Regions from separate parts of the Bacillus sp. BC08 genome, predicted to be linked through region 1. Evidence: riboswitches for the same ligand, from Rfam matches in the RefSeq annotation. Region 1 holds a riboswitch; each other region holds the start of a gene.
What was found. A riboswitch is a leader RNA that binds a small molecule or an ion and turns the genes downstream of it on or off. The one in region 1 is predicted to bind lysine.
Positions count from the first base shown of each region.

Region 1 (10,565 bases):
TATTTATCGGTAAGTCGATATCCTAATTCGAATCGTTGATATATTTGAAGTTATGATAGATATATTTGAAAAATCGTTGATATATTATGATTAGCTTACTTTCCCTTAAACCCACGATACAATGCAGTCCGTAATTCTTGTTTGTATTCTTCAATTTCTGGCATATCGAGTTCTTCTGCTAGTCTGATGGCTAATTCAATATCATATGGTACACGTACGAGTTGAATAGAAAAGCTCGCTGCTTCTTTTTCATTGTAAGTTCCTTCGAATATTAAATAGGAAGCTTGTGTAATTTCAAGAGGATTACCTACACTACCAGCATTACATAACGTTTTCCCTCTGAAATTTTGAACGAATGCTTGGTGAACGTCACCGTAGCAAACAACATCTGGTTTTCTTTCCCCTTCTATATTCTCTGTGAGCTCACTATTTTCGAACATACTAATACGCTCTTCTCTTGAAGCATGCGGTTGAATTCTTTCATATAAACTTCTCGGTGAAGCGTGGAACATACGAATGAGCTTGCCGCTCATAAAAAATTCGATTGAAAATGGTAAGCTTCTTAAATAGTCGTTTTGTTCTTCCGATAGTTGTTTTTGATGCCATTTTAATGCCTCAAATTCAGTCGGTTTTGTAATAAAATCATCCCAGTTCCCCATTACAACTCCATCACATTCTTTACGAATGATTTCAATCACTTCGCTAGAATGAGGACCTTTTCCGACTAAATCTCCAAGACAAATAATGCGTTCAATTCCTCTTACTTTAATATCTTTCAGTACAGAATCTAATGCCGGAATATTACCGTGAATATCTGAAATTACTGCTATTTTATCCATATGAATCCCTCCATTACTTATAGTTTATTATATCCGCATGTTGTGATTGATACCATTTTGGAATATAGGATGAAAAATTGTTATGATCTTCGATAATTCGGTTTAATCTCTCTTTCATATCATTTACTAAATGTGGCGTGCTTCGGTTTGTCCATACGATATCCGCTGGGAATGTCATTGCTGCATACAATGAGTACAGTTGCCAAAAATGAAGCGATGGTTCGCCTCCGCAATAACCGTGAACTTGTCCAACCGCAAATGGTTTACTTATTCTTGTAGTAAAAATCGCTACGTTATAGAAATCGTGTATTGGATCGCCAAAATCATATCCACCAAAATCGATAACGATAAACTCCTTATTATGAATCATACTATTTGCTGGATGGAAGTCATCGTGTAAAAAGGTAATAGGGCGATTTTCCAATAATTGTTTATGCTCGCCTACAAAACTTAATACTGGCTTCAAATCAAGGAAGTCTATTTCGTAGTTTGCTAACGCTTCTACGTATCTTTCGTATTTATTCCACCGAACCGTTTCCCATTTATTACTTGCACTTTCTTTTTCAATTGAGTGAATCCTCTTTAATACTTCTCCTGCTTTTCTTCCTGCATGATACTGTTCTTCCACTGATAGCTTCCCTAAACCTTCTTCACCATTTACACCTTGGACCCATTCAAATACTTGAACACATTTATTTAATTCCTCAAGTTTTATGAAATGAATTAACTTAGGTGTTGGAATATGTAATAACTCTAATTGTTTCATATACGTATATTCTTCTTGTTTACGTTCAAAATGAACAGCATCACATACTTTTACAAAATAAATTTCTTGGTTCTTTAATTCAACTTTATATTTCTCTTCATGTGAAAAACCTTTTGAAATAGCTGTACACTTTGCAATACGAGGCCATTCTAGTTTTCTCTCTATCTCTCTAAGCATTTCTTCCACAATGTTCACCTCTATCAATATATGTACAAACTACCTAGCACTTCATGCTCTCGTTTATTTTCACCTTTAAATTCTACTGCAAATGGATTTTCGCCATGATGCTGCAATCGTTCTAGTACTAGCCCTTCTCCAATTGGTTCACAAAACTGCACATGAATGTCACCAAACGATACACTTTGACATTCCGCATTCCATTTTTCATTTTTTACGACTGAGCTTACAGTTAGCCCTATTACTTCTTCCCATTTCTGCACTGTTTCTCGAACGTTTTTCACTGCGTAATGAATTGTATCAAGTTGTTGTACTTTGTTTTTATGTTCAGTGATTGTTCCTATGTTACGTAAATCGTTTCTTCTTTCTTCATCCGTTTCATTCCACTGTATGAAGAAAGGTAATTTCGGTCCGTTTTCTTCTTGCTTTACAAATAACATTTTCCACTCTAAAAGGCGACCATCTTTTCTCATTCGTTTCCCTTCAAATGGTCCTATCGTATGTAATCCATGTTTATTAAACTTAACTGCTATTTCTTCAATTGCATCTGTTCGAATGGCGATTTGTAACATTCCTTCTCCATCTTGTAATTTCACTACCGTTTCTTGTACTAATGGATTGTCTGCTTCTTTCGCTTTTTCTTCATGCTGAACTGCTAAAAATTCTATATATGATAAATCAAAATAACATAAACTATTCCAAGTACCCCAAGTAATATGCTCTCCGCCTATTGCAGTATGAAATCCATAAGCCTGCATTTGTTTTGCTGCTTCCTCCGGTGTACCATGTACTGCGTGTACGAGATGATCAAATCGTAACATGTCTTTCTCCCCTTTCTCTCCATCCTTTTATTGTATATTTTATTTTTCTTTCATTCAATTCAAAAAACTTTAAAACCTAGTTGATTTATACGATTAATATGTATTATAATGAAACAAATTTAATTATTGCTGATTGGAAAAACCAAAGGCACTTTTCTCATACGGGAAAAGTGCCTTTTTCATTTATTATTACAGGGGGATTATTTATGCAAAAATTAATTGTCTTTGCTATTATTGGATTTTTCGCTCAATTGATTGATGGTGCGCTTGGAATGGCGTACGGGGTAACATCTACCTCACTATTATTAATGTTTGGTATCGCACCGGCTGTAGCTTCCGCATCTGTTCACTTAGCTGAAGTCGTTACAACCGCCGCTTCTGGTGCATCTCACATCAAATTTGGAAATGTTGATAAATATACCGTTTCCAGGCTTACATTACCAGGAGCAATTGGCGCATTTATTGGGGCATGTTTTTTAAGCAATTTACCTGGTGATGTAATTAAACCGTACATTTCCGTATTTTTATTTACTTTAGGGGTTTATATTTTATTACGATTCCTCATTCAAAAACAAATTGTCACTTCAAAAAAACGTATGTCTGCAAAACAACTTGTTCCGCTTGGTTTGTTCGCTGGATTTGTTGATTCAACTGGTGGTGGTGGCTGGGGTCCGATTACGACACCTGTGCTTTTGGCAAGAGGAAATGAAGCTAGAAAAGTTATCGGATCTGTAGATACGAGCGAGTTTCCTGTTTCACTCGCTGCCACAATCGGCTTTTTCATTTCACTTGGCTGGGAACAAGTAAGTTGGGTTTGGGTATTTTCTCTCATGCTCGGTGGTATCGTTGCGGCACCAATTGCTGCATGGTTAGTGCGCATCGTTCCTTCTCATTTACTCGGCGTATTAGTTGGTGGCCTTATAATCTTTACAAACATTCGTACACTGCTTACTACATTTAAAGTGGATCCAACTATTATTTCACTTTCTTACGTTGCAGTTGGTCTTGTCGTTATTATTTCTATTTTCATTGCTGTTCGTAATCATTCCAAGCGTTCTAACGCACCGACAGCCGGATATCCGAATGATCAAAAACAAATGCTACCATAACGATAAAAATACCGCCCGATATACTTCGAGCGGTATTTTTTATTTTTCTACTTTCCAATTAATCATCGTTTCTGTAGTGCTAATTCTCTTCATATGTAATTTCTCTAATACACGAATCGAGCTTTCATTTTCAAGAAGTGTCTCCGCGATAATCATTTCTACCTCTCCTGTTTGAAAAGCCCAATTTATTAGTTCACTTACAGCTTCTGTCGCATATCCTTTATTCCAATATTTCTCAATAAATCCGTAACCAATTTCTACTGTATGTTCCTCATTTGGTTTCCCTTTAAACCCTATATCACCTAGAACGATGTCATCTTCTTTTCGAATGACATACCATGCTCCCCAAAGTAATAAAGCCGCATCTTGTTTTACAGTTTCTACATGCCCTACAATATGTGGACCACTATTATATCCTTGCTCGTTAGCAACTTGCATACTCTCTTCTGTACATGGCACTATATAGAGCCTTTCTGTTTCTAATTTCATGTTAATTTCCCCTTTTTTGATTAAACGTTACTCTAATTATATCAAAAAATATGACCTTATTATGAATGTCGAATTATATTTTCAGAATTTTCTTTTATTTTTAAAGGGTTTTTCAATATTTTTTGCGAAACATTTGTATAACAATTTCTTTCTTTATTTTTTGTTACATAACAGTAGGTTCGGGTGGAGTTTTGCAAGCGTTTCCTAAACAATAACCGATAATTTTTGACTTTTCCTAACAAAATATCTTGCAATATATTCAGAAACTCATTACAATTGCCATATATTAAAAATCTTAGCAATATATCAAATCCTCATCAATCCGATGAGGTAGAGGTTGCGACTTTTAATAGTAAGACGGACGAGACGCAGAGAATGTCACCGACTCCGTTTGAAAGGAAAAGTTGCCGAAGTTTATATTTCTTCTCTGGAAATATGAGCTGGGGCTGTCTCCGAAAGGAACAGAACTGTCACGTTTACAAAATTACCGTGTAAACGTGGGGTGCTATCTTAACGGAAGGGTATGATGGGGTGGTTATTTGTGAAACGTTCCGCCAAATTCCTTTGGCGGTTTTTTGCATTTTTCTCCCCCGCTCCTTCCTATCTTACAAGAAAAGGAGTGTTGAACATGAATAGCGCAACGAATCAAACTACCTCTGAAACACAAACTACAAAAGGAAAAGGTGAATTAAAACGTAGTTTAAAATCAAGGCACCTTACGATGATTTCTCTCGGTGGTACAATTGGTACCGGACTATTTCTTGCCAGCGGTGGTGTCATCCATTCAGCTGGACCTGGTGGCGCATTAATTGCATACGCCGCAATTGGGATTATGGTTTATTTCTTAATGACAAGCTTAGCTGAACTCGCAGCTTACATGCCTGTTACCGGTTCTTTTAGCACGTACGCAACGAAATTTGTTGATCCATCATTTGGCTTTGCACTTGGATGGAACTATTGGTATAACTGGGCCATTACAATCGCTGCTGAACTAGCGGCTGTAACATTAATTATGAAATTTTGGTTCCCAGATACCCCTTCTCTTATTTGGAGTGGATTATGTTTAGCTATTATTTTCCTTTTAAACTACTTATCTGTTAAAGGGTTTGGTGAATCTGAATATTGGTTCGCACTTATTAAAGTAGTTACTATTATTATCTTTTTAATTGTCGGCTTCATGATGATTTTTGGAATTATGGGCGGCGAAACTGTTGGCTTCAAAAACTTCACTGTTGCAGATGCTCCATTTAACGGCGGCATCATGGCAATAATCGGTGTATTTATGGCAGCAGGTTTCTCCTTCCAAGGTACTGAATTGTTAGGGATTGCTGCTGGTGAAACGTCTGATCCAGAGCGTAATATTCCGAAAGCGATTCGTTCTATCTTTTGGCGTATTCTTTTATTCTATATCCTTGCGATTCTCGTTATCGGTTTATTAATTCCTTATACAACTGAAAGCCTTGCTGCAAGTGATGTAACAGTAAGTCCATTTACACTTATTTTTGAAAAAGCGGGCGTTGCCTTTGCTGCTTCTGTTATGAACGCTGTTATTTTAACGGCAGTACTATCTGCTGGTAACTCTGGTATGTATGCATCAACTCGTATGCTTTGGGATTTAGCTCGCCAAGGAAAAGCACCAAAGTTTCTTGGTAAATTAGATAGCCGCGGTGTACCTGTTAACGCATTAATCGTAACGTCAATTGTTGGTAGTATCGCTTTCATTGCTTCCTTATTCGGTGACGGTGTTGTATACATTTGGTTATTAAACGCATCTGGAATGTCTGGCTTTATCGCATGGGTCGGAATCGCAATTAGTCATTACCGTTTCCGTAAAGCATATATCGCACAAGGAAAAGATTTAAAAGACTTACCATATAGAGCAAAATGGTTCCCATTCGGTCCAATTTTCGCATTTGCACTTTGTGTCATCGTAATTTTAGGTCAAAACTACGGCGCATTTATGGGCGAAGCAATCGATTGGAACGGTGTACTCGTTTCTTACATCGGTTTACCACTCTTCTTAGTATTATGGTTAGGATATAAATTTACGAAGAAAACGAAAGTGATTCCTCTTGATAAATGTGAATTGAAATAAAGTGAAACGAGCAAACAAATTTGTTTGCTCGTTTTTTTATTCCGATGCTTCTCCCTTCCCTATTGCTCCTGTTTTTGCAATAATAAAGAAAATATACATAAAGGTTGGGATACGATGAACATTCGCATTACTGATGAAGCAAAAGCAGCTATACTTAGATTAGAACGCAAAGACAAAAAGATCATTCGCATTAGAGGGACAATGACAAACTCTTGTAGTATTTTCGTTGATGTGGATTTAATTTGGGATACATATAATGCAGATGACATTGTATATGAAGATGCTGATTTTACTGTGCAAATGGATTCATTTACGAAAGACTACACTGGTGATACGGTGAAACTTGATTATAAGACGACAGGTTTTAGTATTACGACTCCAAGTGAGACTTTAGTTTATGGGTTGTCGATAAAAAAATAAAAATTGTTTTAGCTGATCAATGAGGTGAAAAAATGGGTAAATATGTTCCGTTAAAATTTTTATTTAATGAAGAATTAGCTGAAAAAATGGCTGATTCTATTTGTAAACACGATCCTACTTTCTCTAAAAGCATATTTGTAGATTCTGTAACATGTAAAGTTGAAAATTTAGAGTTAAAGCAGCGTATAGAAGTAATAGCAGATGAATTACATACTGCATTACAAAAAGATTTTAATGAAGCAATACATATTTTACTGAAAACATTGGGACCAGAAAACACAACAGAAGTAGGTACATTTACAAACGGCTATATATATATGCCTATTGCAAAATACGTTGAAAAATATGGGCTTAACGATTTTGAATCCTCATTTAACGCCATGTATGAAATAACAAAAAGGAATACTGCTGAATATGCTATTCGTCCTTTTCTTGAAACATATCATGAAAACACACTAGACATATTACAACAGTGGATCCATGACGAAAACAGCCACATTAGGAGATTAGTTTCCGAAGGTACAAGACCAAGACTTCCTTGGGCTAAAAAAATGGGAGCTCTGAAAGGTGACTTTAAGAATAATTTACAGCTTCTTGAACCATTAATGAATGATCCTTCTAAATATGTCCAAAAATCAGTAGCCAATCATATTAACGATATTACGAAAGAAGATAAAGAACTCGTTTTTCAATGGTTGCAGCAGTTACGTGATAAACAGCATCCTGTTAACCCTTGGATTATAAAACATGGATTAAGAACGGTGATGAAAAATGATAATTTGCCAAAAGATTTTTGTTTTTGAGTATTCTAAACAAAAACGCTTATGCTTCAAGAATGAAGTATAAGCGTTTTTCTCTTTCAAATTTTACCCTCGCCTTAAAATATTTTGAAACATTTCCGGCTTATTTCGTTCAAAGCTTTCCATAAATTCTTTTCCAAATATCGTTATACTCTTCTCCCAAGAGTTACCTAAATAGCCCCACTTAAAGTCTTTCTGAATAAAGAAATAGTAATCTCCATTCGGAAATACGGGTATAATCCACTCATCAAATTCATTTCTTTCAAACTCTAAATGTGGATTCACCCAATAACACTCATGTTGCCAATCCAGTGCCTTGATATATTCATTCGATACTGTTTTCTCTTTGAAAGCTTGTATCGCTTTACTTTCCAAATCATCGAATACTTTTAAATCTACCAACTCTCCAAAGTATTGAGAAATATCATATGTTACAAAAGGACTTGGCACCTTAAATGATGGGAATATAGAAACACTTGGTGAAAACTTAAGTTCACAATATATCTGGTCCAAAATTTGACCATCCTCTTTGTCTGTAAACTCCATCCAGTTTGCCATTAAACAACTACCTTCCCTAATAACTTCAAAGGAATTCCACTCGGTTATCCCGAATATATAAATTATCATTCTCACAAGGAGCGAATTTATATGAATCTATTCGAACATGAAACGTAAAACCGTTCCACTTTAATAAGAGGTCCTCCTTTTTTCTTTTCTCATCATATCTTTTACTTACAAAATAGGAGGATACAATTATGAAACGTGATCCATTATTTTTAACTTTATTAGAAAATGCTAATACAAATTTTAGCGGTTGGGATTTCTCATTCATTTCAGAAACGGGTCGAATGAAGAGCCAGCCTTTATCGTGGTCGTACGGCAGCACTACTTTCCAGCTTATGCAGCATGCAGAATCAATGCTCGATATGGGTACTGGCGGCGGAGAGTTTTTATCAATGTTGCAACCGTTCCCGTCAACTATTTATGCTACTGAGGGCTATGCTCCAAACGTGCCAATCGCTCGAAAGAAATTAGAACCTTTAGGGGTTACAGTTATAGAGGTAACGGATGATACTGCTTTACCATTTCAAGATGGTCAGTTTGATTTAATCATAAATCAACATGAATCATATGCTGCTTCTGAAGTAAAAAGAATACTTTCTACAAATGGAACATTTCTTACCCAACAAGTTGGCGGCCTTGATTGTGCGGAACTTAATGAGCAGTTTAACGCACCGCTAAATAGCGAATTTGCAAGTTGGTCGCTCGAAGCAGCATGCATTGAGTTAAAGCAAAATGGATTTACTATTTTAGAAGAAAAAGAAGAATTCCCTTTTCAACGCTTTTATGACATTGGCGCTATCGTTTATTATTTAAAAGCGATTCCGTGGCAAATTCCTGATTTCACTGTCGAAGGTTACTATGAGGAATTATATCGTATACATGAAATCATCTTACAAAAAGGTTATTTTGATGTGAAGCAACATCGTTTTATGATTAAGGCAATTCGCAGTTAATCATGGAGCATATGAAAAAGAGATGGATCTACCATCTCTTTTTTTATTTTCACTCAATATTTTCTATATTTAAACACTTCGTTTCACAGTAATAGCCTTTGCCACCAACATAAACTTTTTCTATTTTATTCTCGCTATCGGTTGCTAATTTAACTAATATTTCGGAAGGCGAGTGTAAAGAATAACCTTGTTCAAATACATAGACTTCTTTTTGTAAGTAGCGCTGTTCATAAAGGTAGCAAGCTAATGCACCATTTGAAGTTCCAGTCGCTGCTTCTTCATTGATGTCGTATAGTGGAGCAAAGTTTCTACATATTATTCGATTGTCATTAAAAGTATATAGATGCATCCCGACAACATTATAATTCTTACTGATTTCTTTAATTTTTTCAAAATTAGGTTGCATTGTATGTAATTGTGTTTCGCTTTTTATAGGAATTAAAATATCTTTTAAGCCCGTGGAGACAATTTGAATTGGGTATGTATTGTCTATATCTTTAATGTCAAAGCAGTCGATGAACTCATTTGGAGATATAACATCATAGAATATCGGTTCGTTTTGTTCCATGAATATGATGTCATCTTTTATGGTAATAGTAAGAACACCGCTGTTCGTTTCAATCGTATAGCGATTCTTGAAAAGTTTATTTACATGCATCAGTATCGCGAAAGAGCCAATTGTGGCATGACCACATAGATCAACTTCCTCTTTTGGTGTAAAATACTCAATTTTATAATCAGCAATTTCAGATTCTGATATAAATGCGGTTTCCGCATAGCCGAGTTGTTTGGCGATTGCCATTTTTTGAGTAGTGGTCAATGTGTTCTCCATAAATACCACTCCTGCTTTATTTCCACCTTTATAATCCTTGCTAAATGCACTTGCAACATAAACGGATATTTTCATAAGACACCTTCCTTCCTCACCTATAGTAAATTGTAGCATAATACGTACTACTTATATATATTGTTGGATAAATTCACCATAAGGCAAGAGACAAACTATTTTTTAGCATCTGAACTCTCCAAAAATAATATGTGATTCTCAATAATATGCGCTCCTTGAATCGTTCCCTTTAGTTCTACACTCTCTTGACTATTGTCGTTATTTTTCCAATATACAAGTTCACTTGTATAACCCTTCTTTTCATCTACCGATCCTATATTCACATCATAATAAACATACCCTTGCTCTGCATGAATGAAGTATGCCCCTGCGTTTACCTTTTGTAATTCTTTAGGTCTATTTATCCCTTGTACCTTTACTGTCTTATCAATTGCATAATGATTGTTATTTCTATTTGATGAGAAGTAGTACCCTCTTTCATCTTCTGCATTACTCATCATACTTTGGCCATCTACATCTATCTTACTAAGCTCATTTCCTTTCTTATCATATGCATATATGTAACCACCATCTTTCATTGCATTTGAATAGGAAACAAGATAATCTGCTTTTTGAATGTCTTTCAGTTCTTTATCACTTTTAGAACACGCTACAAAAAGGTACACCGTACATATGACGATGATGC
Region 1 is NZ_JBTGPA010000031.1:120,082-130,646, reverse strand. Features, by position in the region: gene ACXVYO_RS11260 (metallophosphoesterase family protein) at 96-839, opposite strand; gene ACXVYO_RS11255 (aminoglycoside phosphotransferase family protein) at 853-1,791, opposite strand; gene ACXVYO_RS11250 (VOC family protein) at 1,806-2,603, opposite strand; gene ACXVYO_RS11245 (sulfite exporter TauE/SafE family protein) at 2,702-3,712, shown strand; gene ACXVYO_RS11240 (GNAT family N-acetyltransferase) at 3,752-4,201, opposite strand; lysine riboswitch at 4,525-4,717, shown strand; gene ACXVYO_RS11235 (amino acid permease) at 4,830-6,296, shown strand; gene ACXVYO_RS11230 (iron-sulfur cluster biosynthesis family protein) at 6,411-6,716, shown strand; gene ACXVYO_RS11225 (DNA alkylation repair protein) at 6,749-7,519, shown strand; gene ACXVYO_RS11220 (DUF2716 domain-containing protein) at 7,583-8,074, opposite strand; gene ACXVYO_RS11215 (class I SAM-dependent methyltransferase) at 8,272-9,033, shown strand; gene ACXVYO_RS11210 (PhzF family phenazine biosynthesis protein) at 9,083-9,940, opposite strand; partial or broken gene ACXVYO_RS11205 (hypothetical protein) at 10,069-10,565, opposite strand, start outside.

Region 2 (10,565 bases), on a different contig from region 1:
CTCCTTGGCTTTTAAGATGATTTTTTTCGTTAAAATGCGGAAACGCGTTGCTTCGTTTTTGGTACAATAATAAATTTGATCCAGAGTAACCCGACAATCATAATGATAAGGCTATGTAAAAATTGACCTGTAGCAATGAGTATAACAATTGAAAATACAATGAGTTGAATGCTTAGCAATATCAAGATTAAGCGAAGAAATTGATTCATTCGTTTTTCAGTATCAAATGGATATAATGCTACAATAATATTTCCCGAAAAATATTTCCACAGGGAACGGAGCTGCATAGAAATCATATATAGGATGATATATGCGATAGCGCCTTTTGCGTATATGTTTGGTATAAAATATAAGGCGAAGGCACCGATTAAGCCTAAGCGAATATATATACCGAAATAATCATTCCCGCGTAAAAATGCGAGTGTATGTAAATAGAAAAAAGTTGCTCGTTTTTTATGTAATAAAGGTTCAATCCAATTTGTAAGCCATTTTCTTTTATTTACTTGCTTATTCAGTTGCGGAACATCGGTGAAAATGCTCGCAAATTGATAAAAACGAACGTTCATTTTTTCTTCTTGTTCGATTATGTAATCCCACGGTATTCGTTTTGTAGGCTGTTTTTTCGTATATAGAAGCAGGAAAGCAAGTAGTAAGAGCAATCCGCCTAATATGAGAACATATGCCGAGTAAAACAGCATGTAAATGATTAGGGCGTTACAAGCAATACGAATAATGAACCATATGTTTTTTTCATGGCTATCACGCCACATCCAATGTATGTATATATTCCAAGCTTTCGTAATCATTAAAACGATAAAGATTGTACATAAGAAAGGGACTGTTACTTGTAATGATTGCATTGCAAGTGGAACGAGAATAAGGAACGTAAATAATAATGGAAAAAGCTGAATGATGTAATTATATAGAAGAGACTTTTTAAAATAAGATGTTAGTTTCTCTTCTAATGCAAGCAAATAGACAGCATCAGGTTTTTGAATAAATGTACGGATCGGGCATCTCGTTATAATAAATGTAAGTACAATCGTGATGAGTAGTAAAGCTATTCCTTTAGAAGGAGATGCTTTTAGAAACTGAGCATAGTAGTATGCACCAACGCATGAAATAAAGATAAAGCTATATAGTAAACCGTTAATCATACGTGCAAAGTATGTAATGATATTTTGCATATGTTGTTGGAAGCGACTGCTCCATAGTGATTCGATTGACATGTTTTTCACCTCTTTGTTCTATTATATATGTTTTATAAAAGAAAAAACGAGCAAATTGCGTTATGCAACTTGCTCGTTTTTCTTTTCGTTATTTTTTTTCTGATCACGATTCATTAATGGATAGAAGGCAAAGCCGATTACGAATAAACCAATTCCGAGAAGGAACGTTTTTATATCGGATGCACCGGTTTTAATAACCCATAGTGCGTAGCAAAGTGCGATCACTGCGACTATACCATCTGTAATTCTTGCCCGCATTTCATTTTTATATGTTTCACCAGTTGCGACTAGTTTTAACTGGAAGATTGGTGAAACGAGATATGGAATGAGGTAGGCCAGTGTTGATACGGTAATAACGAATGTATAAGCTTCCGCAATAGTTCCTGATAATGTTGAGAATAAGAACACTTGCGACATAATGTTTGTTAATCGTAATGAGTAAATTGGGCTTCCTTTTTTGTTCGTTTTGGTGAAGAAGGAAGGGAAGAAACCTTCTTTTGCTGCTTGATACGGTACTTCTGAGCTTAATAAAATCCAGCCTAAGATGGAACCGAATAGGGAAGTAAGAGCAAGTAATGCCATCAGTTTCCCGCCGCCATGACCCATTGCAACATTTAATGCATCTGCTAATGGACGTTCAGAAGCTTGTAATGTATCAACGTGAAGTACACCCATTGTTAAAATGGTAATTCCTAAGTAAATCGCAACTGTAATAAGTAATCCTGCAACTGTTGCGCGTTTTACTGTTTTAGGAGAGGTAGCACGGTTTGATAAAAGTACTGCCGATTCGATTCCGATAAATGCCCAAAGCGTTGTAAGAGCAGCTAAGTTTACTTGTGAAAGAAGACCGTGTGATACACCTGATTTATCGATCATCGGTGTGTACCATTGTCCAAACTTAGAAGCTTCGAATGCAAATAACGTAACGACGATGAATAAAAGGAATCCAGTTACTTTCGTTGTTGTTGCTAAGAAGTTTAACTTTCCAGCTCCGCTTACACCGTTTGTTAATATAATATGAGTTCCCCAAAGTAAGATGGAACAAATCGTAAATGTAATTAGTTTTCCGACTTCTATGTTAAAAGAACCGATTGAAAATAGTAGTCGTGTATCTTTCATAATTGGGAAGAAGAGTGATAAATATCCCGCGAAAGATGTAATGATGGCAACGTTACTTGCCCAGTTTGCAACCCAATATCCCCACACCATACTGAAACCAGCCATTTTTTTCTTTTTTGGTGATGAGAATAAAGCATATGCATGACTTTGTGGTCCTGTCGTTAAATCAGGACGACGAATTGCTAAATTACCGAAAACAAGAGCTAGCATTAAAACACCAAACCCTGTTGTTAACCAAGCTAAAGTGACACCGAGAGGGCTTGCTGTTTGTGCCAACGTACTTGGCACCATGAAAATCCCAGCGCCAACCATGTTACCGACAACGAAAGCTGTTAGTACCCAAAAGCCCCATTTTTTTTGTTGCATAGAAAATACCTCCAAAGTTAGTATAACCAAGTCAAGCGAGGAGATATGTATGTCTTCTTAGTAGAGAAGAGAAGTCCCAAACAAAACAAAAAAAGCACGTAATTTGCCGCTACATGCTTTCTATCTTATAAGAAACCCACGACATACCTCTCGATAGCTCTCCACAAATGAAACGTTTCGTTTGTGACAGTTCTGCACTTATTAAATGCAGACCCAGCAAGCGTGCATGGTGGACACGGGCTTACTTCGGCAATCATTCCTTTCTCATTCCTTCATCAATGCCACTACATCTCCTGAAATGATACTCTTAATGACTGCAACCTCTACCTCACCGAGATACGAATGAGGATTAAAATATTAAATTAACGTATTTAAGAGTAACAAATGAATTTTTGTACGTCAATGGATATAGTAATAATCAGATTATAGAGAAGAGTTTGTTATTAAAAAGGGGCTAGGAAGGGCTGTAGCGTTTATTAGTTGTGCAGAGGAAATAGCGACAGAGTGAAGGTCAATTTTACCCCGCATTAATGGGCAGTAAGACCCTCACCTCAAAATTCAGCGGAGGCAAAGAAGTTAGGTGGGAATCAAGCCCCCCACTGATTAAAGTTCCACTTTACAGTACAAAGAATTTTGTCTGAAAATCTTAATCCGAAGTATTTATTTTTTTAACAGGCTTCGTTTCATAAGAAGGAAAGAACAAGCTTTTCATTGAAATGATTAAGGTCATTTCAATGAAAGGAGAGGTTTGGTTATGGAATTATCAAGATCTCAATTATTTGCTTTAGAGTACATTTCAAAATATGCAGAGAACGAAAAACATGAGGCTAAAGCAACAATTAACCATATATTGAAAATGTCTAATATTACTGATGAAATGTTTGAAGAAGCTGTCGTTCATTTAAAAGCAAATGCGAGGATTGCTTTACACTTTCATCCAGACAGATTAGATTCGAATATGCAAAATATTGCTGAAGCACTGTTTGAGCAAGGAATATATAAAAGTCAGTTTGAAACATTGCTATCTAATGGAAGTGTGTCTGCTTATCCGGGTGGTGAACGTGACCTTTGGGAACAGAGGATATTTGGAGGCGCATATCAATTGGAAGGCGTAACGAATAATGAACGTCCCAAATATGGGGCGCTAAATGTAATGCTACATCCAGATGGACCTGCCCCGCGCTTTGGATCATGTTATCTCCTCTTATCACCAAAAGTTTCTTATCGCTCTACATATACGTATTTAGATTCGCATCAAGATCCAAAAGAAAAGGGTACTTATGAAGAGTTTGATATGATTTTAGCTGCTCTTTTGGAAGAGACATTCGTAAGAGATTTTGCAATTGGTGAAGGGAATTTGACTCCAACAAGACTTATTCATCATTTACTGGCTAACTTGGAAAGGCCGTTTATAGATTTCGTAAACAAAGAGTCAGCTCGTAATCTTAATCATTATATTGAAGCACAGATTCATGGAGATATTTCTCTTAAAGAAGATGTGGAAGCACTTGTTGTAGATCCTTCATTTAAGGGTACGAATGTAGGTAGAACTTTAGAAGAAATTTGTCTGAAGTATTCTATTGATTTGTATTGGCACATGGGTTTTGTACTTACGGTGGATGAAGTTCCGATGGATTTTAGAGGTTCAAAAATGCCATCTTTGGCAAGACGCATTGCACGAAATAATTGTATCGATGCACATATAATTGGCTCTGCTGTAGTGGATTTGAAAAGGAATCCACTATCCTGGAGTGATCGTGGAACGTATGAAGAAGTGCTTCAGGAATTAAAATTATTATGGCATGTTTTAGTTCGATTTGGAAAACCAAATCAGAATTTGAAATAAATAAGCTATTATTTTTGGAAGGATGTATATAAAAAGAAGCTGATCCAAAATTAGATCAGCTTCTACATATAAGATTAAACTAAGTTTAATACAGTTACTTTTTCACGTGTCATAGACTCAAGGCTCTTGCGAATACCTTGTGCGCCCATACCTGAACCTTTTACACCGATGAATGGGAAGTGGTCAGGGCCGCGCTCTGTGCGTCCGTTAATTTGAACAGAACCAGTTTCGATTTTGTTAGCAATTGCAAATGCTTTGTTAATGTCTTTTGTGAAGACACTTGCTTGTAAGCCGAACTCTGATTTGTTAGCAATATCAATTGCTTGCTCATCTGAAGAAACACGGATGATTGGAAGGATTGGGCCGAATGGCTCTTCCCAAGCAACTTTCATTTCTTCTGTTACGTGGTCGATTAATGTTGGGTAAATTAAGTTACGCTCACGCTTGTTACCAATAACGATTGTTGCACCTTTTTCAACAGCGTCGTCAACTAAACCTTGAACGAAGTCAGCAGACTTGTCGTCGATTAATGGAACGATTGTGCTGTCTTGTTCTGGAGATCCAACTGATAGTTCAGCTACTTGCGCTTTTAATAAGCTAACAAGCTCGTCTGCTACGTTTTCGTGTACAAGTACACGTTTAATAGCTGTACAACGTTGACCAGAGTAAGAGAATGCACCGCTTACGATATGGTTTGCAGCATCTTGTAAGTCAGCATCTTCACGAACGATACCAGGGTCTTTACCACCAAGTTCTAATACAAGTGGAATCATTGCAGCTTTTTTCGCTAAATGTTTACCTGTGTTTGTACCACCTGTGAACGATACCATATTGATGCCTTCGTGTTCTACTAAGTAGTCACCAATTACAGAACCGCGTCCTGTCGCTACGTTTACAAGACCTTTTGGAAGGCCAGCTTTATGAAGTGCTTCCACCATTTTAATACCACTAATTGCACCTTGAGTTGCTGGTTTGAAAATAACAGCGTTACCCATAATTAATGCTGGTGCAAGTTTTGCGGCAGATAAGTTTACTGGGTAGTTAAATGGTGCGATTGCTAATACAACACCAAGTGGTGCGCGTTGGATGATTGCAAGTTTAGATTTCGTTCCGCCAGGGAAGCTATCGCCCATCATGCTTTCTCCGTGCATATGTAAAGCTTCTTCGATAGTATAACGAATGAAGTCAGCTGTACGAACAACTTCTTTCTTCGCATCTTTATATCCTTTACCGACTTCTTTCATAATGATATCGGCAATTTCATCTTGCATATTTACGAGCTCATCAGCCCATTTATATAAATATTTTGCGCGATCTTGTAGAGAAGCTTCCGCCCATGATTTTTGAGCTTCTTTTGCAGATGCAATTGCTTCATCTACTTCTCCGCGAGTAATTGCTTGTACTTGTCCAATTACTTCGTGTAAGTATGGAGATGGAATTTCAATTGTTTGTCCTGAAGAGCTTTCTCTCCATTCTCCATTTAAATAAAATTTGTACGTATTGCTAGTTGTCATGATTAGTCCTCCTAAAATAGCAACTTGTAAGAGTGAGTATAAGGTGATTGTAGGGGGTTTGATAACATTTTTCAAATGAAATGTTTGTGAAAACGATTTCTTATTCTTTTTTTATTTTGTATGCCCTTTCTTACAGAACATTTCCTTATTTCAAAATGATGTAGTGTATATTTTTATTCGGTGTGCAAAAAAACAATTGACAGAATACTCAATAAAGTTGTAAGATTATAAATGGAAAATAAATGAAGGGGGTGTGCGTAATGATTGTAATCGTAAATGTAATGGGCTTAGCTCTGTTAAATGGCAGAAGACATTCATATCATTACGCAACCCGTGCGGATATATAAGGCATCTTTGTCTTATAAAAAGCGTACGTTGCGTATATCGTAACGTACGCTTTTATGCATTTCTGTGCATATCGTCAAGCGGCGGTATGCTTTTTTTTGTTTTCCATATTACTATATAAAACTTTGGAAGGTGGAAAAATGTGATGAGATTGTATGGATTACGAAATGTAAATGTGATGGGTCTGGATAGTGGATAAAGAAATGAGAGGTAAACGAGCACGAGAAGGGAGAGGTTACATTGTTATCAGTATTACTAAAGTTAAAATGGTTTTTTAAAGAGCATTGGAAGAGATATAGTATCGCCATTGGAGCTCTTTTAATTGTAAATATAGTTGAAGTCATTCCCCCGAAAGTGTTAGGGGTTACGATTGATAACATAAAAACAGGAACGTTATCAAATGAAGCAATTATGCAATCTATTCTTATTTTAATAGGGGTTACAATCGTTGGATACGGTCTTACTTTTGTGTGGCAACATCAGTTGTTTGGAGGAGCATTCGTACTGGAGAAGACGATGCGCTCTAAATTTATGGGGCATTTACTTAAAATGACACCGACGTTTTATCAAAAAAATCGTACTGGTGATTTAATGGCGAGAGCGACAAATGATTTAAAAGCAATCGCTATGACGGCTGGTTTCGGTATATTAACGCTCGTGGATTCGAGTTTATATATGCTTACGATTGTCTTTATGATGGGATTTACAATTAGTTGGGAGCTTACATTTGCGGCACTTATCCCGCTTCCGATTATGGCGTATGCGATGAATATATATGGAAAGAAATTGCATGAAAGATTTACAGTTGCGCAAGATGCATTCGGTGATATGAACGATAAAGTATTAGAATCAATCGCTGGTGTGCGCGTTATTCGTGCATACGTACAAGAGAACGCAGATCAGGAAAGATTTCATCATTTAGGAGATGACGTCTACGAAAAAAATATGAAAGTAGCTAGAATCGATGCATTATTCCAGCCAACTGTGAAAATGCTTGTTGGTCTTAGTTATTTAATTGGTTTAGTGTATGGCGCGTATCTTGTATTTCAATCAAAGGTAACACTTGGTGAACTTGTTTCATTTAACGTGTATTTAGGGATGATGATTTGGCCGATGTTTGCAATTGGCGAATTAATTAATGTTATGCAACGAGGAAATGCATCATTAGACCGTGTGAATGAAACGTTAGCGTATGAACCAGATGTAAAGGACCCGAAAAATCCAAAGCTTGTACAAGAGCCGGATTATATTCAGTTTGATGACGTTACCTTTTCATATCCTTCATCAACTGAAACAAATTTAAAGAAGGTTTCGTTTACATTAAAACAAGGGGAAACGCTTGGGGTTGTCGGGAAAACAGGAAGCGGAAAAACGACGCTCGTACGTCAGCTTCTTCGTCAATATCCGCTTGGAGATGGGGATATTGCAGTCTCTGATGTGACGTTAAATAACATAACGAATGAAAATGTACTCGGGTGGATTGGGTATGTACCTCAGGAACATATTTTGTTCTCAAAAACAGCGAGGGAAAATATTTTATTCGGGAACCGAGAAGCGACGGAAGAAGAACTCGATAAAGCGATTGAAATTGCGGCGTTTACAAAGGATTTAGAGTTTTTACCAGAAGGGTTAGAAACGCTCGTTGGAGAGAAGGGTGTTTCTTTATCAGGAGGGCAAAAACAAAGGATTTCAATTGCGCGAGCTGTGATTCAAAATCCAGAAATTTTAATTTTGGACGATTCTTTATCAGCTGTTGATGCTCGTACGGAAGCAGCGATCATTGAAAATATAAGAACAGAAAGAAGCGGAAAGACGACGATTATTACGACGCACCGTTTATCTGCCGTACAACATGCGGATTGGATTCTCGTTATGGATGAAGGGCAAGTAATGGAAGAGGGTACGCATGATCAGCTTATTAAAAGCGGAGGCTGGTATGCTGAGCAGTTCGAAAGACAACAAGGAGAAAGTGAAAGTGCGGATAGTGGGGTGAAAATATGAGCGTTTCAAAACGATTGTTTCAATATGCGATGAAAGTGAAAGGGACAATTTTTGCAGCGATGCTAATGTTATTTATTTTCGTTATTGCAGAGCTTGCTGGCCCTTTCGTCGCAAAAACGATGATTGACGATCATATCGTTGGAATCGAGAAACCTTGGTATGAAACAGAAAAGAGTGAAGAGGCTGTTTCATATAATGGCGCCTTTTATAAGCGAAGCGATCGCTTTGAACAAGGTGAGAAAAAAGGAAAAGAAGTACGCGTGATGCAAGTCGGTTTTCAATATTACTTTGTGCCGAATAAAGTGAATGCTGAAGGGTCACGTACTGTAAAAGGTGATATGATTACCGTTCAAAATGGTAAGGCGGTGCAAGTGTATAAAGCGAAAGCATTAACAAAAGAAGAAGTGTTTGCGTTTTATAAACCAGAAATAAACCGTCTACTTCTACTTGGTGGTGGGTATTTCGCTTTATTAGTAGTCGTTTCATTATTTGCATACGGAAAGCAATTTTTCTTACAGAAGGCAGCGAACAAAATTATTCAAATTATGAGGGAAGATGTCTTTTCTCATATTCAAACGTTGCCGATTCGGTATTTCGATCATTTACCAGCAGGGAAAATTGTATCGCGTGTCACGAATGATACGGAAGCCATTCGGGATTTATACGTAACGGTGCTTGCAACATTCGTTTCTAGTATCATTTATATTATCGGGATATTCGCTGCGCTATTTTTACTCGACGTAAAATTGGCGACGTTATGTTTACTTATCATCCCGATTTTAATCGTTTGGGCAATTCTTTATAGAAAGTATGCGTCTGTATACAATCATAAAATGCGTTCACGTTTATCTGATATTAATGGAACAGTGAATGAATCCATTCAAGGGATGCCAATTATTCAAGCGTTCCGTCAAGAGCGTGAAACGAAAAAAGAGTTTGAAGAATTAAATGGCGATTATTTTAAGTATCAAAATAAAATTTTAAATTTAAATGCAGCAACTTCGCATAATTTAGTGTCTGTATTAAGAAATATTGCTTTCACGGGTGTGATTTGGTATTTCGGTGGTGCTTCATTAAGTGCTTCAGGTGTCATTTCTTTAGGGATACTGTATGCGTTCGTTGATTATTTAACACGATTGTTCTCACCGATTACAAATATGGTAAATCAGCTTGCTAACTTAGAACAATCGCGCGTTGCATCAGAACGTGTTTTTGAATTGTTAGAGGAAAAAGGGGAAGCGGTAGAAGAGGAACGTATGCCTCGCTTACAAGGAAATGTGAAGTTTGATAATGTGTCGTTTTCTTATAATGGAAAAGATGAAGTGTTAAAAAATATTTCTTTTGAAGCGAAACAAGGAGAGACAGTAGCGCTTGTTGGTCATACTGGATCAGGAAAAAGTTCCATTATGAATGTACTTTTCCAGTTTTATGAGTTTGAAAAAGGAAAGCTTACAATTGACGGTCACGATGTAAAAGAGATGCCGAAGCAAGCAACTCGTGAGCACATGGGAATCGTACTGCAAGATCCGTTTTTATTTAGCGGAACAGTAGCATCTAATGTTAGCTTAGAGAATGAAAAAATTTCAAAAGAGCGCATCGTAAAAGCATTACGTGATGTTGGTGCTGAACGATTTGCGAATAATATAAATGAAGAAATTACGGAGAAAGGAAGTACACTTTCAACCGGAGAACGTCAGCTTATATCGTTTGCTAGGGCACTTGCTTTTGATCCGGCCATTTTAATTTTAGATGAAGCGACATCTAGTATTGATACGGAGACAGAAGCGATGATTCAACAAGCGCTAGAAGTTGTGAAAAAAGGAAGAACGACATTTATTATTGCTCACCGACTTTCAACAATTAAAAGTGCAGATCAAATTATTGTGCTTGATAGAGGAACGATTTTAGAAAAAGGCTCTCATGATGAGCTAATGAAAAAGCGCGGGCGTTATTACGATATGTACAAAACGCAAATGGAAGGTAATCAGAGCGCTTAATAGGTATGGAGGAGAACTTGTGATTTTCACAAGTTCTTTTTTTAGTGAATCGTGACAGTTAAATAAGAAGTATTGTTTTACCTTTTTCTTTATAAATGCTATATTAAAAAATGTTACTTATTTTTTGTATGTAGCGTTATTTTCTCCT
Region 2 is NZ_JBTGPA010000034.1:226,034-236,598, reverse strand. Features, by position in the region: gene ACXVYO_RS17245 (ABC transporter permease) at 30-1,229, opposite strand; gene ACXVYO_RS17240 (amino acid permease) at 1,290-2,714, opposite strand; lysine riboswitch at 2,861-3,048, opposite strand; gene ACXVYO_RS17235 (DUF3626 domain-containing protein) at 3,469-4,560, shown strand; gene gapN (NADP-dependent glyceraldehyde-3-phosphate dehydrogenase) at 4,635-6,074, opposite strand; gene ACXVYO_RS17225 (ABC transporter ATP-binding protein) at 6,660-8,420, shown strand; gene ACXVYO_RS17220 (ABC transporter ATP-binding protein) at 8,417-10,417, shown strand.
Region 2: another riboswitch for lysine. It lies ahead of ACXVYO_RS17240 (amino acid permease); the one in region 1 lies ahead of ACXVYO_RS11235 (amino acid permease).

Region 3 (10,565 bases), on a different contig from region 1:
AGATCGTTTTTTTAAAGAAAAGATATATATGATAAAAAGTGATAAGAGTCCGTTATATTTCCTAGGAAAGAGTATAACAAGCAATTGAATTGTTTTATAATAATTTTGAGGTATTGATAGTATGTTAAAAAGTTCAAACAAGCATAACCCCGTTCTAAAGTTAGGACGGGGTTCAAAATCTAAGTTTTATTAAGCGTAAAATTCTTTCAAATATTTTTACTTCAGTAAAACATTACTTACTTGTTACCAAGTTCTTCCGCTAAACCGATTAAAATTCCTTCGGTTCCACGAATGTAGCAGAGTCGATACGAGTCCTCGTACTGAACTACTTCACCAACGAGCTGAGCACCATGATTCTTAGTAAGTCTAGATACCATTTCGTCAATGTCTTCAATGGTGAACATAACGCGCAAATAACCGAGGGCATTTACAGGAGCTGTCCGGTGATCTGCAATAGTAGGTGGTGTGAGAAAGCGCGAAAGTTCAATTCGGCTATGGCCATCTGGGGTTACCATCATAGCAATCTCTACGCACTGAGAACCGAGTCCGGTTACGCGCCCAGCCCATTCACCTTCGACAGTAGCTCGCCCTTCGAGTTTTAATCCAATCTCTTCGAAGAAAGAGATTGCGTTATCAAGAGATTCTACAACGATGCTGACATTGTCCATTCTTAGTAATTTGTTGTTTGCCATAGTTTTTATCTCCTTATACGTAGAAATTTATTATTTAATTCTCCTCATAATTATACTAAAGTTCCTTCTAAACAAAAAACACCTTGTCACAGTGTAGGAAAATGTGACAAGGTGTTTTCGGGTATAGAATAAACATTTTGTTAACGAACAAAACCTCGGAAACCTTCTACTACTGATATACGCATGAACTTTATTTCGTGAATGCTATTATTGTAAGAATTTGATAATGTAGTTTCTATTCGATAATATAACTTCGACTTCCCCGCAAAATATTCCCATCCTATTTCTATTAATATAGGAAGGAAATAGATTCATATAATTTATTTTAAGTTTTACTAGTAGAAATTAACTCATCTGCACGAAAGGCTCAATTTTCGCCATAAATGATTGATGCAGTGCCTCGACACCTGTTACTAAATGAAGGCGGTCAATAACAACTGATACTTTAATTTCTGATGTACTTACCATTTTAATATGGATATCTTCTTCTTTTAAAGTAGTGAACATATTCGCAGCAACACCAGGATTAGAGACCATACCAAATCCTACAATTGATATTTTTGCTAAATGATTTTCATATTCTACTGATTCATATTGTAATGTTTCTTGATGTTGCTCTAATACCTCTAATGTTTCTTTTAAATCATTAGAATGGATTGAGAAGGAGAGATGAACAGTTCCTTCATTTGTAATACTTTGAATAATGATATCTACATTAATATGTGCCGCTGCTAATGTAGAGAAAACTGTTGAAAGTGCACCTTGTTCCAAACCTTTCATTGTGACGCGTGTAATATTATCTTCAAATGCAATACCTTTAACGATTGATTGTTGTTCCATGTTACATTCTCCTTTTACAATTGTTCCATTTTCTTGTTCCATACTTGAGCGAACTTCTAAAATAACACTATGATTTTTAGCAAATTCAACAGCACGTGGGTGTAATACACCAGCACCAAGATTCGCTAGTTCTAACATTTCATCATAAGAAATTTCATCTAATTTATAAGCATCTTTTACAACTCGTGGGTCCGTCGTATATACACCGGTCACATCTGTGTAAATATCACATTTTTTTGCTTTCAGTGCAGCAGCTAATGCAACAGCCGTTGTATCAGAACCACCGCGCCCAAGCGTTGTAATTTCATGTTTTCCACTAATTCCTTGGAAGCCAGCTACAATAACAATCGTACCTTCAGTAAGATAAGACTGAATTCGATCTGTATGAATGTCAGTAATCCGTGCACTACTATGTACAGATTCTGTCGTAATACCAGCTTGCCATCCTGTTAATGAAATCGCGTTATAACCTTTTGCTTGTAGTGCCATCGTTAATAATGAAATCGTTACTTGTTCTCCTGTAGATAAAAGCATATCCATTTCGCGTTTACTCGGATTTTCTGAAATCGCGTTAGCAAGTGCGACAAGTTCATCTGTATTTTTCCCCATTGCCGAAACGACAGAGACGATACTATGTCCTCGTTCATATTCTTCAATAATTAAATTTGCTACATGTTGAATACGCTCAACACTTCCGACAGAAGTGCCACCAAATTTTTGTACAATCGTTTCCATTACGAATTCCTTCTTTCATCCATTTTTAAGAATAGATTAGGACATATATAAATCCCAATATTCCTGTAGTTACCAGAGAAAAACAAAAAACACCATCTCAAATAAGTGAGGATGGTGCTGTTACAGGAAAAGGGAAACAGAAAACGGAGCTAATAAAAAAACCGCCAAAAAAGGAATATCATAAAAATGATATCTCTTTTTTGTAGATAGCTCTTCATACATACACTTCTGTACATATGACAGTTCTGTTTCTATTCGAAAACAGCCCCAATCGATAAATGCAGAGAAAATTATCGATTTCGGCAATACTTCCTTTCATCTAATTTCATAGACATCTCTGTGTCTCCATTAGAATAATCATAAGTATTGCAACCTCTATCTCACGTTTTAGGCGAGAGTGTTTGATTTATGAAGTTGTTGGTAACATTTGTTTTATAATAATTTAAATTTTTCGGGGAATCAAGTGTTTTGTATAAGTTTTAAAAATTCTTTCTTTTCTTGGAGGAGTTTGTGAAAAGCGTAGCAAAATAAATTCATAGCATGTACATTAAATTTATAGTGTATTGGAGGTGGAAGAATGAAGGGGAAAAAGCCTATTTATGTTTCGGCAGAAATGAAAACGACAATGGAGAAATTATGGGAATATACGCAAGAGCCAAACATACATACAGAGTGGGATGCCCGCTTTACTGAAATTTCATATTTAGAGAAAAAAGAAGGAGAACCGCAGAAGTTTTTATATAAAACGAAAATCGGATTTGGACTTGAAATAGCTGGTGAAGGGGAATCGATAGGAGAAATAAGAAAAGAAACGGGTGAACGGATTTCTTCTTTAAAATTTTGGACAGATAATCAATTATCACTTATTCAAATAGGGCGTGGTTATTGGAGGTATACACCGTGTAAAGAACACATTCATTTTGAGACACAATATGATTATAATACGAGATTTGGTCGTATAGGGAATGTAATAGATATCTATATGTTTCGGCCGTTATTGGGCTGGGCGACTGCTTGGAGTTTTGATGCTTTAAAATTATGGTTAGAGAAGGGGTTGCACCCTAGATTACTAATTAGAAGAACAATGACATACTGGCTCGTATGTTTTTTATTTGCATTTGTATGGATGTATCAAGGAATAGTGCCGAAACTAGTGTTTACTCATTCAGAAGAACTAAAAATGCTATCTGTGATGATTGGTTCAACTGAACATAGTATTTTTGTACTTAAAATAATGGGATTACTAGAAATTATTTTTGGTGTCCTATGGCTGTTGCCATTTCCGAAACGAAAAGTATTTGTCGTACATATCTTTATGTTAATAGCCTTAACGATTTCGGCAGGATTTACGAATATCGTAAGCTTTACAGAGCCGTTTAATCCAATTGCATTAAATGTTCTACTAATGGGGTTATCAATTGTCGGTTACATAAACAGCACGAATTTGCCAAGTGCAAAAAATTGTAAGAGGAAGAGAGAGGGATAATGTATGGCTAATATGTATGAAAGACTATTAGGGGATTCTTATAAAAAACTTCATCCGAAATTACAGAAACGCTATGAGATTACGGAAGAAAAGTGCTTTACTGGAGAAGGAAAGATGGATGAAATTTACGGAGGTTCTATTTTCGTAAAATTAATATTAAAAATTGCATCGAAGTTTAGAATGTTTTTCTCTGAGCGGGGGAAGGAAGTGCCATTTACAATCCATAATACCGCTGAGCGAGATGAACATGGAAATGAACTTGTGCGGTGGAATCGTACTTTTTATTTTCATAATAAGAAAAGATACTTTAACGCTATTATGCAGAGGGATAAAGAGAATAATGAAATTGTAGATTATTTTGGTGAACCGCATATACTTATTTCTACATTGCATTTTCATATTGATGAGGTGGGGGCAATGCATATTTCTTCAAAGAAACAATGGTTTTACATGTTTGGAAGGAAAGTTCCGTTACCTACGTTTTTATACGGGGATGCCAACATTGTAGAAAGTTATGATGAAACACTACAATGCTTTCGAATTCATGTACAAGTACGAAATCCGTTAATTGGTTCATTATTTTCATATAAGGGAACATTTGTGGAGAGGAAATAAATGATATGAAAAATATAATAGTTGGACTTGCTTGTTATATTATTTTTCTAATATGTGAGTGGTCAAATGTAAACCCAGTGGAAGCAATTATTTTATTATCTATTTTGTTATTTATACCGATGTCATTTTACATCATTGATAAGAAAACAAGAAATGGATCATATGTATTCTTTTATAAACTGGTATCGCTGTTATATCCAATCGCAGCAATTAGTGAAACGCTAGCTTTCGTAACAAATCACTATTTCTTTGCGTTACTTTGGTTTGTATATACAGGAATTGTTGCGTTATTTGGTGTAAGTAGATTACTAGAAAGAGGCTGGAAACCGTTAGAAGAGGTGGCTATTGATAGTGCGTTTATGTATTTGTTTTTAGGTGGTTTCTGGTTTTTTGCTTCAGTAGCAAAACTTTCCATTATGCATTTTAGTTCTGAAATTGTTTTGCTTACCGCTGCACACTTTCATTATTCGGCATTTCTATTGCCGTTATCAGCTGGTTTCATTGGGAGAAAAAGAGAAAAGAGAAGTAAAATATATGATGCTATTATGTTTATCATAATCATTTCACCTATGACAGTTGCAATAGGAATTACGTACTCAAGAGTATTTGAATTTTTTGCAGTGTTCCTATATTTATGTGCGATTTATGGTTATGGGATGTATGTTTGGCGCACGAAATTTAATGCTATCAGTGCAAAGGTTCTTCTGATCATATCGTCTAGTACACTCATGGTAACAATTATGTTTTCACTTATATATTCATATGGGAATTTGAAACATGTAATGACGATTACAATTGCTCAAATGGTTTGGATTCACGGTGTTGTCAATGGAATTGGAGTGGCGTTACCAGCATTTGTCGGTTGGATGATTGAAGAGAGTGCTCCGAATTATAAATATTACGGGAAATCAATGAGCAGGTTAAGAGGAAATACGACAGTTGGGGAAGCATTTTTACATAACAGAAATTTAATAGATAGCAAGGAATACAAAGGTTTAGTTGATAATATGAATGATTTTCATAGTGAGGCATTTAACATGGCGAAGGTTCCTTTAAGTATTATTCGGTTTTATGAACATACAAAAGAGTATGAGTTACAATCGCATATTAAATGGACTCGCTGGTTCCGCCCGGTTGCATTTTGTTATGAGAAAATGAGTAAGCGTGTAGGTCAAGTACATTTAGGAATGGGCGGCAAGTGGGAAACGATGCAAGGCTCTATCATTGGGATAATAGATGCAAAGGATGGAAGAGAGAATGTAAGGGCTTGGCTGAGAAAAAATGAAGCAGGAGAATCTATATTTGTAGCTCTTTACTCAAAGCATACATATATGAACGAGACATATATGAATATTGCATTACCTTTACCATATTCAAATATGACGGGGGTTTTGAAATTATGTAATAAGAGTAATGATTTAATTATTACTAGTAAGCTAAGAGAAAATGGTAAGGGAGATGAGGGTATTTATTTACATACTCATTTCTTTACAATACGTTTACCGTTAGCAGAGACATTTATTATTACAGAGAGAACGGATCACATATTAGAAGCTAATCATAGAATGTGGATATTTGGAGTTAAGTTTTTAGAAATTGATTATGAGATTAAGAAAATAGAGGAGAAGTAGGAAAAGCTTGGAGAGATTCCAAGCTTTTTTATGTATGGGTAATTGTCATAGCAACTTGTTTATCTAAGTCTCGGTCCCAGACGCGTTGAATTTCAAACGTACCTTTTTCAAAAAATAATGGGAATCTCTCTTTAAACCAATCTTGCATAGGAAGATTTAATGCTGTATCGATTGGTACCCATAATAATTCGCCCTCTGGAGGATTCATAAGAAGTTCGCCTTCAAATGAGTCTGTCCAATAATTAAATACCATATATCGAACATTTTCTTTCGGATTTACGTATTCATCTAATCCCTTAAAATTTAAATTTGAGACAAGTAATCCAGTTTCTTCTTTTACTTCTCGTGTAGCAGCTTTAACGATACTTTCTGGGAAATCTACTTTTCCGCCAGGAGCGATATAGCCAGGGAAGCCTAGATGATCGGGGCGCTGTATTAGCAATACTTCGTTATTCCGCTGAATCATACACATCGTGTAAATACGGTGTTCTATATCTTTCCAATTGTTGCTCATATGAATCTCTCCCTTATAAAACCTTATAGTTTTTAACTATAGTTATATATGACAAAAAATACAATAATAATACAAAATTATACAAATTACAATTGACTATTACTAATTTTCAGAACTATAATTAGTCTGTTACATAAATACATTGTACTTGAGAGGGGAATATATTCTATGAAAAATAGAATAATCGCAGCAGGAGTAATCGCAGCTAGTATATTATCTTATTCATCTAGTAGTTTCGCACAAACAAAAAAATTTCCAGATGTCCCAGCTAAACATTGGGCAGAAGATTCTATTTACTATTTAGTAGATAAAGGTGCAGTTAAAGGTAACGATAAAGGAATGTTCGAGCCTGAAAAAGAAATCACTCGTGCAGAAGCAGCTACAATGATGGCTCAAATCTTAAACTTACCAATCGATAAAAATGCTAAACCATCTTTCGGTGATTCTCAAAACGAGTGGTATACTCCATTCATCGCAGCTGTAGAAAAAGCTGGTGTTGTTAAAGGGAAAGGACCAGGTGTATTTGATCCAACTGGGAAAATTGACCGAGTTTCAATGGCCTCTCTTATTGTAGAAGCTTACAAATTAGATTCTAAAGTAAATGGTACTCCAGCAACTAAATTCAGTGATCTAGAAAAAAGTTGGGGTAAAGCAAAAGCTAACATCCTAGTTGAATTAGGTATTTCTGTTGGGACTGGTGACAGATGGGAGCCTGAAAAAATTCTAACTAAAGCAGAGGCAGCTCAATTTATTAAAAAGGCAGATTCTCTTAAAATAGGCAACCCTTTAGTAGAACAGATGATTATTATTGATCCAGGTCATGGAGGAACAGATCCTGGGAAAGCGACACAAGGATTACATGAAAGTGATATTGTATTAGATACATCTAAAAGATTACAAAGTTTAATAGAGAAACAAACTCCATTCCGTGTGATGTTAACACGTGAAACAGATATTCGTCTTGGTGAAAAACAAGGAGAAGACCTTAAAAATCGTGTGGATTTCGCGAAGGAACATAATGGAGATATTTTTGTAAGTATCCATGCAAATGCTTCTCAAAAACATGATGGACATGGAACAGAAACTTTTTATTATAAAGGATCTGAAAAGAAAGAATTAACTGAGCGTGAAAAAGATAGTTATATGTTAGCTGATAAAATACAAAAGCGATTAGTTAAAGCTCTAGATACAAGAGATCGTGGTGTGAAACCAGAAGACTTTTATGTACTAAGAGAAAATGAGATGCCAGCAGTATTAACGGAGCTAGCGTTTTTAGATAACAGCGCGGATTATGAGAAGTTAGCTTCAGAATCAGGAAGACAAATAGCAGCTGAGGCAATTTTTGCGGGTATTTTAGATTATTATGAGTGGAAAGGTTTTGATGTTTCAAAATCTCGTTTAACAAAATAATAATGTTGATTGCTAGGCCCATCGTCTATATAGAGATGGGCTTTTTATGTAAGTTTTTGTAATTTTATATCAGGATAAAAAGATATATCGTATTATACTAATTATGAATAAAATAATGGTAGATTAGTTTATTTTTATCACGTATACTTTTACTGTTGACTAATTAAGAGTTTGTTAGTTTAATAGGGAAAATTATACGATAAAGGGAGGCAAGTTAACACGGGACAAGTATATACATAACGTGTTAAAAAAAATATGAAAAAAGTTATTTCTAATGTGTTAGCAGTGACAGTCGCACTTCAAGTAGTGATGGCTCCAGCAACTTCGTTTGCAGCTGAAAAAGAATTTCCAGACGTACCGAAAAATCATTGGTCATATAAAGCAATTACTAATTTAACGTCAAAAGAAATTATTGCAGGATATGATAATGGTAAGTTTGGCTTTGGGGATGTTGTAAATCGTGAGCAAGTAGCCGCATTAATATATCGTGCATTAAAACCAGAAGCAAAAAGCGATTATAAAAATCCATACTCTGATATTAGCGAAGGAATAACAATGTTCCAAAAAGAAATTTTAACTTTAACAGATATGGGGATTTTCGTAGGTGATGGTAAAGGAACATTTAGACCGAAAGAATCTTTAACTCGTGCTGAAATGGCGGTAATTTTACAGAAAGCTTTTAAACTAAAAGTAAAAGCCGATCATACATTTAATGATGTTCCGAAAGATCATTGGGCAAGTGAAGCGATTAGTGCATTAGAGTCTAACGGCGTGACTGCAGGTAATGGAGCAGGTGCATTTAATCCAAATAGTGTTTTAACGCGTGAGGAATATGCACAATTTTTATATAACGCTATGGCATCGTATATCAATCTAGATGTAACGTTACCATCTAATATAACGGCACAACAGATTGATAATTTTATTAAAGAATGGCATCCTGACAGTCCGCTTATTGGAACGGGTAAAGATTTTATTCAAGCACAAAATGAGTATGGTGTGAGCGCATTATACTTAGCTGCACATGCAATCTTAGAATCTGGTTACGGGAAATCAGAAATTGCATATCGTAAACATAATCTATTTGGACTAAAGGCATTTGATTGGGATCCATTTGCATATGCAAAATATTTACCATCGTACGGGCAAAGTATTTCGTATAATGCTGATTATGTAAGAAAGAACTACTTAGAAGAAGGCGCTCCTCATTTCAATGGTTACACATTACCTGATATGAATGTTAAGTATGCAACAGATAAAGCATGGGCTGGAAAAATAGCTAATATTATGGAACGTATTAAGCCTTTCAATAACAAAGATTATCAAAATGTAAAACGATTAGCGAAAAATCCTAATACATTAAATGTAAATGCACTAGGCGAAGCGATTCCATATAAAGATTATGCAAAAGATGCAAAAGCTACAGTTCAATCGGTAGGATCTTACTACCAAGTTCCATTCCCGTTTAACAATCCAATTAAGAGTGTACCAAATGTTACACAAAATGAAGTTGGGAAATTAGAAAATGGTAAGAAAGTAAATGTATATCGTGAAGATCCAAACGGCTGGGTAGAATTTTCATTTGAAAATGCTCAAGAAAAGTATTGGACATTGAAGAAGAACTTAAAATTATAGAAAAAAAGGTGTTTTCATTTATGAAAACACCTTTTTTATATTTTTACCAATAATTTAACAGTTTCATATATAATTTAAAGTGTTAAAGATTGAATTTTCTGTTTTATATTTGGTGTTAACTTAATTTGAAAAGAGGAGAGCAGTATGCAAGGAGAAATACGAACAGAGAAACATGTAAGTTATGTCGGTAAATTGTTATTGCCAGTTAAAGCGTCACCACATTTTAAATTTTTGTGGATTGGGCAATTACTTTCGACTTTAGGTAGTTCGATAACGATGGTTATTTTGCCGGTCGTTGTGTATTCATTGACTGGTTCAACAGTTGTAATGGGAATGACTATGGCGATGTACATGCTTCCTAATATTCTTGCGTTACCGTTTGCTGGATTAGTAGTAGATCGAATTGATCGAGTGAAATTAATGTTATTTACAGATATACTTCGTTGCATATTAATGCTATTACTTGCAACGCTTATATTTATGGACGTTTTAACAATTCCACTTCTATACGTACTCGTAGCGTTATATGGGCTTATGGAAGGGATATTTCAGCCAGCATATGCGGCTGTAAGGGCGAAAGTATTTGTACCGGAAATTCGAAATGCAGCTAATGCATTAACGCAAATGAGTAATCAAGGTATACGACTAATTGGGCCGGCTCTTGGAGGATTGATTGTTTCAGTTGCATCTGCCGGAATAGGATTTGGACTGGATGCAGTAACATATTTGCTATCATTTTTATGTTTAATATTTTTAAGAGAAATAAAGTTTAAAAAAGTAAAACCCATCGAAAAGAGAAAGATTGATTATAAACAAGAGTTTATGGAAGGTGTTTTCGTTTTAAAAAGTCATCCGTGGCTGTGGGTTACAATTTTAGTTTTTTCTTTCGTAAACATTTGTTATGCCGGCATTATCGTCGTATTAATTCCATGGTTATTTAATGTTCATCATCATTTTGAAGCATACGTGTATGGATTAGGAATGGCATCTTCTGGTGTTGGAGCTGT
Region 3 is NZ_JBTGPA010000037.1:285,106-295,670, forward strand. Features, by position in the region: partial or broken gene ACXVYO_RS25135 (helix-turn-helix domain-containing protein) at 1-15, shown strand, start outside; gene ACXVYO_RS25140 (VOC family protein) at 237-692, opposite strand; gene ACXVYO_RS25145 (aspartate kinase) at 1,038-2,267, opposite strand; lysine riboswitch at 2,467-2,653, opposite strand; gene ACXVYO_RS25150 (DoxX-like family protein) at 2,845-3,753, shown strand; gene ACXVYO_RS25155 (DUF4166 domain-containing protein) at 3,757-4,368, shown strand; gene ACXVYO_RS25160 (YndJ family protein) at 4,374-5,999, shown strand; gene ACXVYO_RS25165 (NUDIX domain-containing protein) at 6,028-6,513, opposite strand; gene ACXVYO_RS25170 (N-acetylmuramoyl-L-alanine amidase) at 6,682-7,923, shown strand; gene ACXVYO_RS25175 (S-layer homology domain-containing protein) at 8,179-9,558, shown strand; gene ACXVYO_RS25180 (MFS transporter) at 9,703-10,565, shown strand, end outside.
Region 3: another riboswitch for lysine. It lies ahead of ACXVYO_RS25145 (aspartate kinase); the one in region 1 lies ahead of ACXVYO_RS11235 (amino acid permease).